DNA from 3 places in the Dehalobacter restrictus DSM 9455 genome. Region 3 is predicted to be linked to each of the others. Evidence: riboswitches for the same ligand, from Rfam matches in the RefSeq annotation. Region 3 holds a riboswitch; each other region holds the start of a gene.
What was found. A riboswitch is a leader RNA that binds a small molecule or an ion and turns the genes downstream of it on or off. The one in region 3 is predicted to bind cobalamin.

Region 1 (2,265 bases), 880 kb from region 3:
AGCCCAAAACACCTGCTCCGACAGCTGCCTGAAGCGCAAACAACAAGCTTTCAATTTCTCCGCTGGGCGGCTCCCAAATCGGTGAGAACCAGGGCTGGTAATTCCCGTTAAGTTCTGTTATAGCTTGTTCAGCTTGGCTGTCAGCTCCAGCAAATTCCGCATTTTTTTGCACAATGAGGGGTACAACAGCAAGCGCTATGACAATCGTAATTAAAATAATATTTGTGATGATAACCCGATTTTTATTCTTCGGTTTCATCGTTTCTACAGACATTTTCAGACCCCCTTTGAAAGTATTTTTAAGTCTTTAAGCTCATCCCCGGCATAGGATGAAATCGCCTTAAATATTAGCACTGTCAAAATACCTTCACTGATCGCCAATGGTACTTGCGTTAAGGCAAAAATACCTAAAAACTTGGTAAGTGATGCCATAGCGCCGCCTGTTCCAGCAGGAAACGCCAGTGCAAGCTGCACCGATGTCGTGACGTAAGTTAATAAATCCCCAAGTGCGGCAGCGAGAAACACGGCAAGCCACTGCGGTCCATTTGCTTTCTTCACAATTTTGTATGTAGCAAAAGCCACCAGCGGCCCCACAATGCCCATCGAAAAAGTATTTGCTCCCAATGTTGTCAATCCGCCATGAGCCAGTAAAACAGCCTGAAACAGCAGTATGATCAGGCCAATTACGGCCATTGCGGTTGGTCCGAACAAGATAGCGCCAAAGCCAACCCCCGTAGGATGCGAACTGCTTCCTGTAACGGAAGGAATCTTCAGGGAAGACAAAACAAAAGCAAAGGCGCCTGCCATCGCCAAAAGCATTAATGTTTTGGGATGCTCTCCAACAGTTCTTCTGATAGAAAAAAAACCTGCCAGAACAAAAGGTATTGCCAAAGCACCCCAGGTAATACACCAACCCGCAGGAAGGAAGCCCTCCATGATATGCATGGCATATGTCTGCTGGGGCAAGAACATAAACATAAGTACGAGACCCATTATCCAAATCTTTTTATTTATCATCGTCAAACTCTCCTATATAAGATATGAAACAAAAAACCTCTCAACATCTTACGTCGAGAGGCTCATATGCTAGGAAGTTTTCCTCGGTAGTCTTGCACATAACATCCCCCTCTCTATCACTCGTAGAGTATATGGTGAGACACTAAAACAGGTAGGTCTTCTGGCTTAAGCATCATCGATCTTCAGACCTTCCCAGTTTCCCAGTGGTATACCTGAAGAACTCCACTTTCACAGCGGCGTGACCGCGCGGGCTTCTACCCGACTTTCCTTATTCATTGAATGGTACGCTTATCAGCTTCATTCAACACCTGTTCTGCCTATTCAGTTTTAATCCTGATTCATTATATCGCTCTTTCGACAAGGAATCAATATTATTTTTACTTTAGCCTTGAACATATTAATTGAAGTATCTTTACCTCCATCAATTCTATTTGTGGTAGGGTTCCCCTTTGCTGATCTTGCACGCCCGGTAAATCTGCTCCAGCAGGATAAGCCTGATCATCTGGTGCGGAAAGGTAAGCTTCGAGAACGACCACCGGTAATCGGCGCGTTTTCGGATTTCATCTGCCGTACCAAGAGATCCGCCAATCACAAAAGTGATCCGGCTCTGGCCTGAAAGCCCTTTTTCATCAAACAAAACGGCAAGTTCGGGTGAAGAAAGTTCCTTTCCCAGAAGATCCAGCAAAACCACATAATCCTGAGGTGAAATTAATTTAAGAACCTTTTCAGCTTCTTTCTGTTTTACTCTTGCTTCGTCGGCAGCTGATGCCCTTTCGGGGCATGGTTCGTCCTCAACTTCAATCATCTCAAGCCGGATGTACGCGCCAAGACGCTTGGCGTATTCCTTCAGCCCTTCTTTTAAATATTTTTCTTTGATTTTCCCTACCGCTAGAACTTTGATCTGCAGCATGTTTTCTCCAACTCCAGTCACTATGTTTGCTCCAAACATTTGCAATCAAAAACTTGAAGGTTAAATCTCTCTGATATTGGATTATTTACAATGAAGATTTTTTTCAAAAGTGTTAATAATATTGATGGAGGTGAAAAAAAATGAGCAAAACAAATGAAAGCAAAAAAAAGCTGCTGCAGAATCTAAAAATGGAGGCTGCGGCTGAAATCGGCCATCTTGATTTTGTAAGGGAAAATAACGATCACTATAAAGGCGATGTTACTGCCAGACAGAATGGTCTGGAAGGAGGCCCGATCGGCGGCCAGATGGTCAAAAAAATGATCGCCTATGCCAAACAG
Region 2 (2,265 bases), 1.2 Mb from region 3:
GCTTTGTTGACCCTGGGTGTCTGTCTTTGGGGGAATTCCATCCTGCTCTCGCTTGTAGTTTTACTGATCATGACGTGGTTGTCCGTCAGGAAGGGTGGGATCCCGCTCCGCTTTTTTCTTAAACTGATGCTCCTGCCGATGTCATTCTTAATCTTGGGAGTGCTTATGATAGCCTTTCAAATCTCAAATGATCCCCAGCAGTTTGTTATGTCTGTGCCGGTGTTCGGTACATTTTTAGGATTTTCTAAAATCGGTATAGAGACAGCCGCACAGCTATTCTTCAGGGCCTTAGGAGCGGTATCCTGCTTATATTATTTGTCCCTGAATACGCCGATGGTTGACCTCCTATCTGTACTGCGGAAGCTGAAATGTCCTAAAATTCTGGTGGAATTGATGAGTTTAATTTATCGGTTTATTTTTGTATTGATGGAAACAGCGGAGACAATGTATACGGCTCAAAATTCCCGCTTAGGTTATTCCAGCCTGAAAGCGGGGTATCATTCGTTGGGGGCTCTGGCATCAACTCTTTTTATCCGGGCCTACAAACGCTCGGATGAGATTTTTACGGCGATGGAAGCCAGGGGATATGACGGGGATATTGAAGTATTGGAAGAACTGGCTCCTTTCTCTTGGCAGGGTTTCTTACCAGCAGTATTGATAAATATGATTTTGATCGGTTCCGTATTGTTGGGAAGGCAGTATATAGGGGGATTGCTTTGATGAATTCGGAATGTCCATTTGAGGCTTCCGCGCATCGGACACTTGATGAAAATACTGAAATAAAAAGTCATTACATGTTCTAACTAACTGAATACTGACAAAGCTCAGGTACCAAAGTCCGAGGATTTTGGTTGAAAAGGGAAGCAGGTGCAAATCCTGCACGGTCCCGCCGCTGTAATGGGGAAATGTTTCATGAATGCCACTGGTTTATTCCGGGAAGGCGTGAAACATTGATGATCCGGAGTCAGAAGACCTGCCTGAGTAGTTTACTTCAACTCTGCGAAAGACAGAGGAGGTGCTGTATGTTAAACATCATATATTTTACTAAATATATTGTTGACACCTCTTGACGTGAAGTTGAGAGGTGTTTTTGTTAAAGGATAAAGATGGAGGAATTTTCATGATTAAGTATCAAAAGAATTTTTTTATTGTCGTCATACTGATTATGATTTGTTCGCTGATAGTGGCAGGCTGTTCCGCCGGAAGCCAGGAAAGCAATAAGCCCTTAACCGGCAAAGAGGTCAGTTTAAGTTATACAAACGCATTTAAGATTGCTGATTATGGCAACAATATCAAGCTGTTGACGGATGCGGAAAACAATCAGTTCCTGCTGGTGCCGGAAGGAGTGAAGACACCTAAAATACCGGAGGCCGCAGGGGCGACGGTTATCAATACACCGCTGAAAAAGGTAGTTTACTGTTCGACCACACAGGTAGGCTTGCTTCAGGCAATATTCTCAGACAAGGACTGGGACAGTATTGCCGCCGTCACTACAGATACAGCAGAATGGTATGTTGATGAAGTGAAAACGCGCATGGAGAATGGAACGATTCAATATGTCGGCACAGGGGGCATGGCAGATCCGGATTTTGAAAAGATCCAAGCACTGAACCCCGATATGGTCTTTGTCTATACCGGAGATTACGGACTGCAGAAAACGCTCGCCAAAATGAAGGAACTTCATATCCCCTGCGTGGTCGTCAATGATTATACGGAACCTACGGATATGGGACGTCTGGAATGGCTGAAATTTTTAGGCGCGTTCTACAACAAGGACCAGAAAGCCGCCGGCTTTATTGAAGAGAAAGCGGCGATGCTGCAGGAAATCACAGCTGCCGTTAAAGATAAGCCGAGTCCAAAAGTTGTCTATGGCATGGTCTACGATGGCAAGGTGTATATTACCGACGGCGGATCCTATGTGGCAAAACAAATAAAGGAAGCCGGGGGAGATTATGTATTTGCGAATGTTAACCCGGATAAAACCGGCAGTTCCCAAATTTCCATGGAAGAATTCTATGAGAAAGGCAAGGATGCGGACGTATTTATTTATTCCTCAATGGTTGCCTATATGCCCTCCGTCGAGAGCCTGCTAAAGGCCGAACCGTTATTAAAAGATTTTAAAGCTGTCAAGAACGGAAAAGTGTATTGCTTCGCTCCTTGGTACTACATGTCGATTAACAAAACGATTGAAGGCGTGAAAGATATGGCCTCGCTCTTCCATGAAGGACTTTACCCGGAATGGAAACTTGTCATGTTCCAACAGCT
Region 3 (2,265 bases):
CACTTCAATTATTGTTTCATCTGTTGCTGTAATATTTTTTGCTGGGCTGATTTTTTTATTTAACCGTTCTAGATAGTCATCAGGGCTGCATTCTTCTTGAATGGCTCCTTCAGCCATGATAAGAATACGATTGGTATAAGGGAGAATATCGCAGGCCCGGTCCATCACCATAATCACGGTAACTCCTTTTTCTCTGTTTAAATAAGCGATATGAGAATAGAGGTCTTGTTTTCCCTTTCCGTCTAATTCTGCGGTGGGCTGATCTAAAACAAGAATGGGAGTTTCCATCGCTAGAACACTTGCCAATACCACTCTTTGGGCTTGGCCGCCGGACAGTCCATCCGTATTTCTTTGTTCAAAACCCTCCAGTCCAACGAATTGTAAAGTTTTTTTGACTCTATGCTTAATTTCCTCCCAAGGAAGTTCCATATTGGCAATACCGAAAGCAACTTCTTCTTCTACCGTGATACTGACAATCTGATTTTGCGGCTCCTGCATCATATAGCCGATGTGATCGCACATTTTTGCTAAGGGGATTTCATTAATGTTTTTCCCCATCACCTTAATGGTGCCGTTTAACTGTCCATTGAAAAATTGAGGCGCTGCTCCGGTGATGCTATGGAGCAACATCGATTTGCCCGATGCAGCTTCCCCTGTAATGGCAATGAAATCTCCTTTATTAATGGTTAAGTCGATATCTTTTAATACTTTTTTTGTTTCCGGTGGAAAAGTAAGAGCTTCTATTTTAAGCTGTACCACAGGTTCCATAGGATGAAAACCTCCATATTAAATGCAATAAATACAAAGTCATGACCACCCGTAAAACGGGTGGCATGCTCTAGCCCTATAAGGGCTTATTGCAAGCCTGCACCTAAAAGTGCTGGCTTGCACTTCGTTCAAGCCATTCAGCATTTATTACCTGGCTAACCCCTGAAGGGGTCTTCTAACTCTTTGACACTTACCTTATCATTTATCTGATCATGCAGTTCCTGTTCTCTTACATATTTTGCTATGGTCGCTTCATTTAGTCCCACAGTACTGACATAGTACCCGGTTGCCCAGAAATGGCGATTGCCAAACTTATATTTCAAATTGGCATGCCGATCAAATATCATCATTGCGCTTTTTCCCTTCAAATACCCCATGAAACTTGATACGCTCATCTTCGGTGGAATTGATACAAGCAGGTGGATATGATCGGGCATTGCATGCCCTTCGATTATCTCTACACCTTTATATTTACAAAGCTCCTTTATTATCTGCGTTATATCTGACTTGATCTGCTTATATATTACCTGCCTCCTATACTTTGGTGTAAATACTATGTGGTATTTACACATCCATTTTGTGTGTGCTAAACTTTTATCCATAGAAATTCCCCTTCCTTTTTGCTTTTTGATGGCTTGAACATTCATCATTATAGCGGAAGGTGAATTTCTTTTTTATAATTCTTTGTCTCCACCCGTGTAACGGGTGGTTTTGTGTTCAAAACGTATACGTTTTGAACTTGCTGAAGCATTAATAAAAAAGTTTCAGTTTGAGGGACTCTAATCCCTCAAACTGAAACTTTACCGTCGCTTCATTACGTATCTTTATTGGCAGGTCTTCTGACTCATAGTTTTAACCGACTTCTGTGCCTTCCCAATTTCTCAGTGGCATTGTACAGTCATCACAACTATTTACAGCGGTGGGTCCGTCCAGGATTTGCACCTGATTCCCTATTCTTCTCCATAAGAGACACCAAAAAGAATATATGATTATTACGTATTATTCTAAATGAAATTGGAGAAAAGTCAAGAGAAAAGATGGTGCAGATTTTAACATTTGCAGCCAGGACTACATTTCCCAGATGAACAGGCTTTACCACCTTTGACTCCATAGGCATTAACCGTTGTAAACCGCTGAGTTATATTATCATCAGTGCACTGCGGACATATTTGTTTGTCTCTTGAACTTACACTACAAAAAATTGAAAACTTGTGACCACACTTTTCGCAAATAAAGTCATAAGTTGGCATTTAATAACCTCCTAAAATATCATTTCTTCATCAATAATAAATTCATTTAGTCTAAATTGTAGATCTTTAAATATGTTTCTGCCAGTTTTTTAGGCGGCTATAATCCTGTATAATGATCCCTCCATATATTGGCCGTATAATGTTCTCAGATTTTAAGTCGCGAAATAATTTTGACACCGTTACTCTTGTTGTATCTGCAAGTTCAGCCAAATCTTGTTGATTGATAAACAGTTGCATCCCTTGTTGA

Region 1: another riboswitch for cobalamin. It lies ahead of DEHRE_RS13840 (energy-coupling factor ABC transporter permease); the one in region 3 lies ahead of tnpA (IS200/IS605 family transposase).
Region 2: another riboswitch for cobalamin. It lies ahead of DEHRE_RS01345 (ABC transporter substrate-binding protein); the one in region 3 lies ahead of tnpA (IS200/IS605 family transposase).

What each region holds. Positions count from the first base shown of each region.
Region 1 is NZ_CP007033.1:2,900,922-2,903,186, forward strand. Features, by position in the region: gene DEHRE_RS13835 (energy-coupling factor ABC transporter substrate-binding protein) at 1-274, opposite strand, end outside; gene DEHRE_RS13840 (energy-coupling factor ABC transporter permease) at 277-1,017, opposite strand; cobalamin riboswitch at 1,151-1,344, opposite strand; gene rlmH (23S rRNA (pseudouridine(1915)-N(3))-methyltransferase RlmH) at 1,445-1,924, opposite strand; gene DEHRE_RS13850 (alpha/beta-type small acid-soluble spore protein) at 2,068-2,265, shown strand, end outside.
Region 2 is NZ_CP007033.1:265,850-268,114, forward strand. Features, by position in the region: gene cbiQ (cobalt ECF transporter T component CbiQ) at 1-720, shown strand, start outside; cobalamin riboswitch at 810-995, shown strand; gene DEHRE_RS01345 (ABC transporter substrate-binding protein) at 1,121-2,265, shown strand, end outside.
Region 3 is NZ_CP007033.1:2,025,007-2,027,271, forward strand. Features, by position in the region: gene DEHRE_RS09685 (ABC transporter ATP-binding protein) at 1-768, opposite strand, end outside; gene tnpA (IS200/IS605 family transposase) at 924-1,370, opposite strand; cobalamin riboswitch at 1,581-1,760, opposite strand; gene DEHRE_RS14435 (FmdB family zinc ribbon protein) at 1,818-2,018, opposite strand; gene DEHRE_RS09700 (Crp/Fnr family transcriptional regulator) at 2,085-2,265, opposite strand, start outside.